Regions from separate parts of the Pseudomonas sp. TMW 2.1634 genome, predicted to be linked through region 2. Evidence: predicted binding sites of a transcription regulator. Region 2 holds the regulator's gene; the other holds the start of a gene.
What was found. The regulator FliA, encoded in region 2, starts transcription of late flagellar genes. The targets are predictions, from matches to a motif close to CTAAAGTTTNNNNNNNNNNNGCCGNTAA.
Positions count from the first base shown of each region.

Region 1: flgM (flagellar biosynthesis anti-sigma factor FlgM) is a predicted target of FliA. The motif match lies at 1,968-1,995, and genes of this name have one in related genera.

Region 1 is NZ_CP016849.1:2,408,310-2,411,718, reverse strand. It holds gene BFC21_RS11470 (MFS transporter) at 1-153, shown strand, start outside; gene BFC21_RS11465 (flagellar brake protein) at 254-994, opposite strand; gene BFC21_RS11460 (flagella synthesis protein FlgN) at 1,091-1,558, opposite strand; gene flgM (flagellar biosynthesis anti-sigma factor FlgM) at 1,608-1,931, opposite strand; gene flgA (flagellar basal body P-ring formation chaperone FlgA) at 2,083-2,838, opposite strand; gene BFC21_RS11445 (chemotaxis protein CheV) at 2,915-3,409, shown strand, end outside.
Region 2 is NZ_CP016849.1:1,907,416-1,910,824, reverse strand. It holds gene flhF (flagellar biosynthesis protein FlhF) at 1-591, shown strand, start outside; gene fleN (flagellar synthesis regulator FleN) at 711-1,538, shown strand; gene fliA (RNA polymerase sigma factor FliA) at 1,538-2,278, shown strand; gene BFC21_RS09130 (chemotaxis response regulator CheY) at 2,475-2,846, shown strand; gene BFC21_RS09125 (protein phosphatase CheZ) at 2,867-3,409, shown strand, end outside.

The DNA of each region.
Region 1 (3,409 bases), 500 kb from region 2:
CATCACGTGGCCATGCCCGACAGCATGTCCAGCTCGCCGCTGGTGGCTGCGCTCGACCCGCGGGTGGACGAGCAGGTGGTGCAGGATCAGATGGTGCAGGAACCGGTGGTGGAGGAGGTTGAGCCAGAACCGGAAGCAGAGCCCAGGACATAGACCATACCCCTGTGGGAGCGGGCTTGCTCGCGATGGTATCAGCGCGATTTGTCAGCCAGACCGTGTAGTCTGCATCGCTGGCAAGCCAGCTCCCACTGGTTCAATAATCGTCGTCTTTATCGAACTGGCGCGCCTCGCGCTGCAGTTGGTAGACAAAGCGCTCGACCTGACGCTGCACCGCGCCGCTGATATTGTGAAAGCGCATCCCGGCAAAGGTGATGTTCAGGCGCTCTTCAAAGTGCAAATAACGCAACTCCACTGGCGTGGACATCAACCCGAACGGCAGGTCGGCGCTGAAGCGCTCATACACCTGGCCCAGTTGCATGCCCTGGCTGATATCGCCCTCAAAACGCAATTTGCAGCCGGTTGCCGAAACATCCAGCAGCTTGCCCTTGATCGGCGCCTTGAGTTTGTCACCTGCCACTTGCACATTGACCAGGTTGGCCAGCCGCAGGGCCGCACGGAACGCATTGCGGCGCTGGTGGTACACCACTTCGCGGGGCAGTGCGCCGCGGTAGCAGCGGTGGTCGCGGCTGTCATCAATGGTCAGTGCCGTGGTGCATTCCCAGGCAATGCGCACACCATCATGGAAACCTTCAACCTTGAACGGCACACCCGCTTCAAGAAAACGCTCACCGTCACGGGGGATCATTTCGTCCAGAGCCATGCTGCTGCTCTCGCGATTGACATCCACCACATAGCTCTGGAAGCGCTGGGTGCGGTCCTGGAAAGTAATGATCAGCGGGTCATGGCTCTCTTGCAGCATCCGCAAGTTGGAGGCAATTTCCAACGGCGTGGTGAGCACCTTTGGCGGTTGCGGAGCATCTTGGGCGTCGAACACGTTTGATCAATCTCCAGACAAAATACAGCGACACGCAAAAGATGGGCATTCTGCCATCATGTTGTGTGTCTCGCTACATACGGTGGTGACGCGGGTTCAAGCCTGGCTGTAGGCGCGGTGCTTGTTAAGCATCGAGGTGGTGCCGCGTGCGTCATACAGCGACGGAGCTTCGCCGCCGTGGAGAATGCGCAACTGGTTGGCGGTGATCGCCTGCTGGGTCTGGATCGACTGACCATTGAGCAGGTTGGCAGCCTGGCATTGAGCCAGCAGCTGGTTCAGCACATCGCCCTGGCTGAGCAGTTGAGTGCCCACGCTGGAATGGCTGGCCAGGCTTTCGAGGCCGCTGCGGTTGGTGGCCAGGCCAAGGCTGGCGAGGATTTCACTGCGGCGGCGGCCATGTTGCTCTAGCAGGATAATCAACGACTGTTTGCGCGCCAGGATATTTTCCAGCACTTGCATGTCGCGGCCTTTAAGGGCGATGGATTCGTCCTGCAACAGGCCGAGCAGTTGCTCGGCGGGGGCGAGGTCATCGTTGATCAGTTGCAGTAAATTTTCGTCGTGCATGGCGAGCTCTGGGAGTTAAGCGTCCAAAAGCGCGGCACAGGCCGTGGGCCTAGCGCTGGGCTTCCATGTTAAGCAGTTTGCTGGCGACCTGGTTGCTGTCGACTTTGTAGCTGCCGTCGGCGATGGCTTGTTTAAGCTCTGCCACCCGATTTTTGTCGACTACAGGTTGGTCACGCAACGAGTCGCTGATCTTCTGCAACTGTTGAGCCTCTTGGCTGAGGTGAACAGATTCCCCGCTTGGGGCGCTGGCGCTGGTTTGCTCAGGGCTGTTTGCCGGGGCCGCAGGCGTGCTGCCGGTTTCCTGGCTGGCGTTGCTGCGCGTACTGCCGGTCAGGGGCGGGGCGCTGTTGAGACGACTGAAGTCGATGACCATAACGTTAAACCTCGGGGTATTTGGACGCTTGCCATGTTTTCGGCCATACCCGGAAAAACTTTAGGCTCGATTAATCATAGCTTCACACAGACCTGCACTGATCTGCGTCAATCCACAGTGTAGGAAAGTAGGGAGACTGATGCCAACTTTCCTACAATGCCACTTCTACTTGCCCGGGTGCCGTCACCCTGGCGCGGATAACACGCTTGGAATTCAGATTTTTTACCCGTATTTGCTCGCTAAGGCCACCGTCTGACAGGGCTTCGCCGGGCATCTTGACACTTAATGTGCCGCTGCGGGCGCTGATCACCACATGATCGCCCTTGCGCACGGCGGCAGCCTGCTCCAGATGGGTGAGGGTCAGCACCTGGTCGGTGACCATCGGGCGCAGCAGTTTTTGCCCCACGGCCAGCTCGGTGGCTGTCAGGTAGCCCTGGTTGATCAGGCTGACATCGCGCTCGCGCAGAGTGACGTCCGGGTAGTCGATAACCATGCCGCGCTTGAGCGGGTGGTTGACGGTGACCACATCGCGGAACAACTTGACCTGGGCCGGCACGAAGATGGTCCACGGCGACAGCCCTTCGCAGCGTACGCGCACGATCACGCGCCCCATAGGCTGTGCCGGGCTTTCGAGAGAGGCTGTCAATTCCTTGTCGCACCGGGCCAGGCGCAGGCGCGGGTCGAGGTTGTTGACCTGGATCTGATAACGCCCCTCGGTCTGGCTGGTGGCCAGGTAGTCTTCAACCGTGAATTCAAGAAAGCCCTGGGTCACGCCGATAAGCTGTTCAGGCGATGTAAACGCGTCAGCCCTGCTATAAGTGCTGAGTGCAAGCAAAGTGCCCGCCGCCAGCAGGCGCAGGGTTAGCGGGAACAGTCGGTGGCAGGAATTTGTCGTTTTGGCGTTCATGGTCGTTAAAAAGCAAGCCCCGTGCCGTTTATGCAACATACGGGCTGAAACTTTAAGTTTTTAAGAGGAGCTGAGTATGGCCGGAGTGATGGATGCGGTTAACCAGCGCACTCAACTGGTGGGGCAAAACCGCCTGGAGCTGTTGCTGTTTCGTCTGGATGGGCCACAGCTTTACGGGATCAATGTTTTCAAGGTCCGCGAGGTGCTGCAATGCCCCAAGCTGACCTTGATCCCCAAGTCCCACCCTGTGGTGTGCGGTGTGGCGAGCATTCGCGGCGCGACCATTCCGATTCTCGACCTGGCGATGGCCACCGGCGCGGGTGCCTTGAAAGATCAAAGCAACCCGTTTGTGATCATCACCGAGTACAACACCAAGACCCAGGGCTTCCTGGTGCGTTCGGTCGAACGTATCGTCAACATGAACTGGGAAGATATTCATCCGCCGCCCAAGGGCACCGGCCACGATCATTACTTGACGGCCGTGACCCGCATGGACGACCAATTGGTCGAAATCATCGATGTGGAAAAGGTGCTGGCGGAGGTTTCGCCCTCACCGGAAACCATCACCCAG
Region 2 (3,409 bases):
GTGCTCAAGTACGGCGCGCAGAATATCGCCCTGGTGAGCATGGACAGTTTTCGCATTGGCGCCCAGGAGCAACTCAAGACCCTGGGGCGTATTTTGAATGTGCCGGTGACCCATGTGGCCCCCGGCCAGTCGCTGGGCCAGACCCTCGAACCGCTGGTGCGCAAGCGCGTGGTGCTGGTCGATACCGCGGGCCTGCAAGCCAGCGACCCGGCGTTGCGCCTGCAGCTCGAAAGCCTGGCCGGGCGCGGGATCAAGGCCAGGAATTACCTGGTCTTGGCCACCACCAGCCAAAAGCAGGTGCTGACGGCCGCGTACCTCAGTTACAAGCGTTGCGGGCTGGCCGGTTGCATCCTCACCAAACTGGATGAAACCGCAAGCCTGGGCGAAGTGTTGAGCCTGGCGATCAGCAACGAGCTACCGGTGGCGTACCTCACCGACGGCCCGCGGATCCCGGACGATCTTCACCTGCCGCGGCGTCACCAGTTGGTGAGCCGGGCAGTGAGTGTGCAAATGCAGGAAGAACCCAGCGAAGAGGCCATGGCCGACATGTTCGCTGATATCTACCACAGCCCGCCCAAACGGGTTGGCTGAGGTCGTCAAAATTACGTTGCAATGTACCTACATCGGCTGGTCTGAAGGTGTTGTTCCACTGGGGAACGCGCAGCCAACGCATGTAGCCGCGTCTAAGTAAGACAAGGTAAAGAAAGATCATGGGCAGCATGCATCCCGTACAGGTGATCGCAGTGACCGGCGGCAAGGGTGGCGTCGGTAAAACTAACGTGTCAGTCAACTTGTCCATCGCATTGGCCGAGCTGGGCAGGCGCGTTCTGTTGATGGACGCGGACCTTGGGCTGGCGAACGTCGATGTTTTGCTGGGCTTGACCCCGAAATTCACCCTGGCCGATGTGGTCGAGGGGCGTTGCGAGCTGCGCGACGTATTGCTCCAGGGCCCCGGCGGGATCCGCATCGTGCCAGCGGCCTCGGGTACCCAGAGCATGGTGCACCTGAGCCCGGCGCAGCATGCCGGTCTGATCCAGGCCTTCAGTGACCTGGGCGACAACCTGGATGTGCTGGTAATCGACACCGCCGCCGGGATCGGCGAGTCGGTGGTCAGCTTTGTGCGCGCCGCCCAGGAAGTGCTGTTGGTGGTGTGCGACGAGCCGACCTCGATCACCGACGCCTATGCGCTGATCAAGCTGCTCAACCGCGACTACGGCATGAACCGCTTCCGCGTGCTGGCCAACATGGCCCAGAGCCCGCAGGAAGGGCGCAACCTGTTCGCCAAGCTGACCAAGGTCACCGACCGCTTCCTCGATGTAGCCCTGCAGTATGTGGGCGCCGTGCCCTACGACGAATGCGTGCGCAAGGCGGTGCAAAAGCAGCGCGCTGTGTACGAAGCGTTCCCGCGTTCCAAGTGCTCACTGGCGTTCAAGGCCATTGCGCAAAAAGTCGATACCTGGCCGTTGCCCGCCAACCCCCGGGGTCACCTTGAGTTCTTTGTCGAACGTCTGGTGCAGCAGGCAGGGGGGCGCTTTTAATGACGGCCAGCGGTTACCGCATGTACAGCAAGTCGTCGCGCGACAGCCAGTACGAACTTATCGAGCGCTATGCGCCCCTGGTCAAGCGCATCGCCTACCACCTGCTGGCGCGTTTGCCGGCCAGTGTGCAGGTGGATGACCTGATCCAGGCCGGCATGATCGGCCTGCTCGAAGTCTCGGGTAAATACGACGCCAGCAAGGGCGCGAGTTTCGAGACCTACGCCGGTATCCGTATCCGTGGCGCGATGCTCGATGAGGTGCGCAAGGGTGACTGGGCGCCGCGCTCGGTACACCGCAATACGCGCATGGTCAGTGACGCAATTCGGGTAATTGAAGCAAAAACCGGTTGTGACGCTAAAGATCATGAGGTTGCGGCCGAACTCCAGTTAAGCCTTGACGATTATTACGCCATTTTGAATGACACCCTGGGCAGCCGCCTGTTCAGTTTTGATGACCTGTTGCAGGACGGCGAACACGAAGGGTTGCATGAAGATGGCGCAAGTGCCCATACGGAGCCGTCGCGCGACCTTGAAGACGAACGCTTCCAGGCCGCGCTGGCCGATGCGATTGCACACTTGCCCGAGCGTGAACGGCTGGTGCTGGCGCTGTACTACGACGAAGAACTGAACCTCAAGGAAATCGGCGAAGTGCTGGGGGTCAGCGAATCCCGTGTCAGCCAGTTGCACAGCCAGTGCGCGGCCCGCTTGCGGGCACGTTTGGGGCAGTGGCGCGCGCACTAGGGTCCTTGATACCTGTGGGAGCGGGCTTGCCCGCGATGGGGTCGACGCGGTGAATCAGTAACGCCGCGTCGTCCGCATCGCGGGCAAGCCCGCTCCCACAGTCGATTCTGGCTGTGTTTGAAAACGAATTGATTGAATGACGCGTTCAGCAGATGAGCGCGTTAAAGACTGCTTGGAGGTCGAATTGGACAAGAACATGAAAATCCTCATCGTTGATGATTTCTCAACGATGCGGCGGATCATTAAAAACCTGTTGCGTGACCTGGGGTTCACCAACACGGTCGAGGCGGACGACGGCACCACCGCGTTGCCGATCCTCAACCTGGGGCATATCGACTTTCTGGTGACGGACTGGAACATGCCGGGCATGACCGGCATCGAGTTGCTGCGCCATGTACGTGCCGACGAAAAACTCAAGCACTTGCCGGTGCTGATGGTGACCGCCGAAGCCAAGCGCGAGCAGATTATCGAAGCGGCCCAGGCCGGTGTTAATGGCTATGTGGTCAAGCCGTTCACGGCTATCGCACTCAAAGACAAAATCGAAAAGATCTTTGAACGCATCGGTTGATCGGTTGCCTTGGGGGCACTATGGAGCATAAAGATTGCACACAGGCCGATTTTGAATCGACCCTGAAAAAACATGCTCACGAATTGGTCGAAAGCCTTGAACGAGGCCAGTTTGGCGATGCCGTGCAGTTGATTCACGAGCTTAACCAGACCCGCGACCGCGGCCTGTATCGCGAAGTCGGCAAGCTGACCCGCGAACTGCACAGCGCCATTGTCAATTTCCATATTGATCCGAGCATGCCGCAAGCCGAAGAAGTGTCGCAGATCACGGATGCCACTGAACGTTTGGCTTATGTTGTGAAACTCACGGAAGCGGCAGCCAACCGGACCATGGACCTGGTGGAAAACAGCACGCCACTGGTCAACGGCCTGGGTCAGGAAGCCAAGGAACTGAGCGCGGATTGGGGGCGTTTTATGCGCCGCGAAATCGGTGCCGAAGAGTTTCGCGAGCTGGCGCGTCGGGTTGACAGTTTTTTGACGCGCAGTGAAACGCAAAACAACATCGTCTCCGCCAATTTGACAGACATCCTGCTGGCCCAGGATTTCCAGGATTTGACCGGTCAG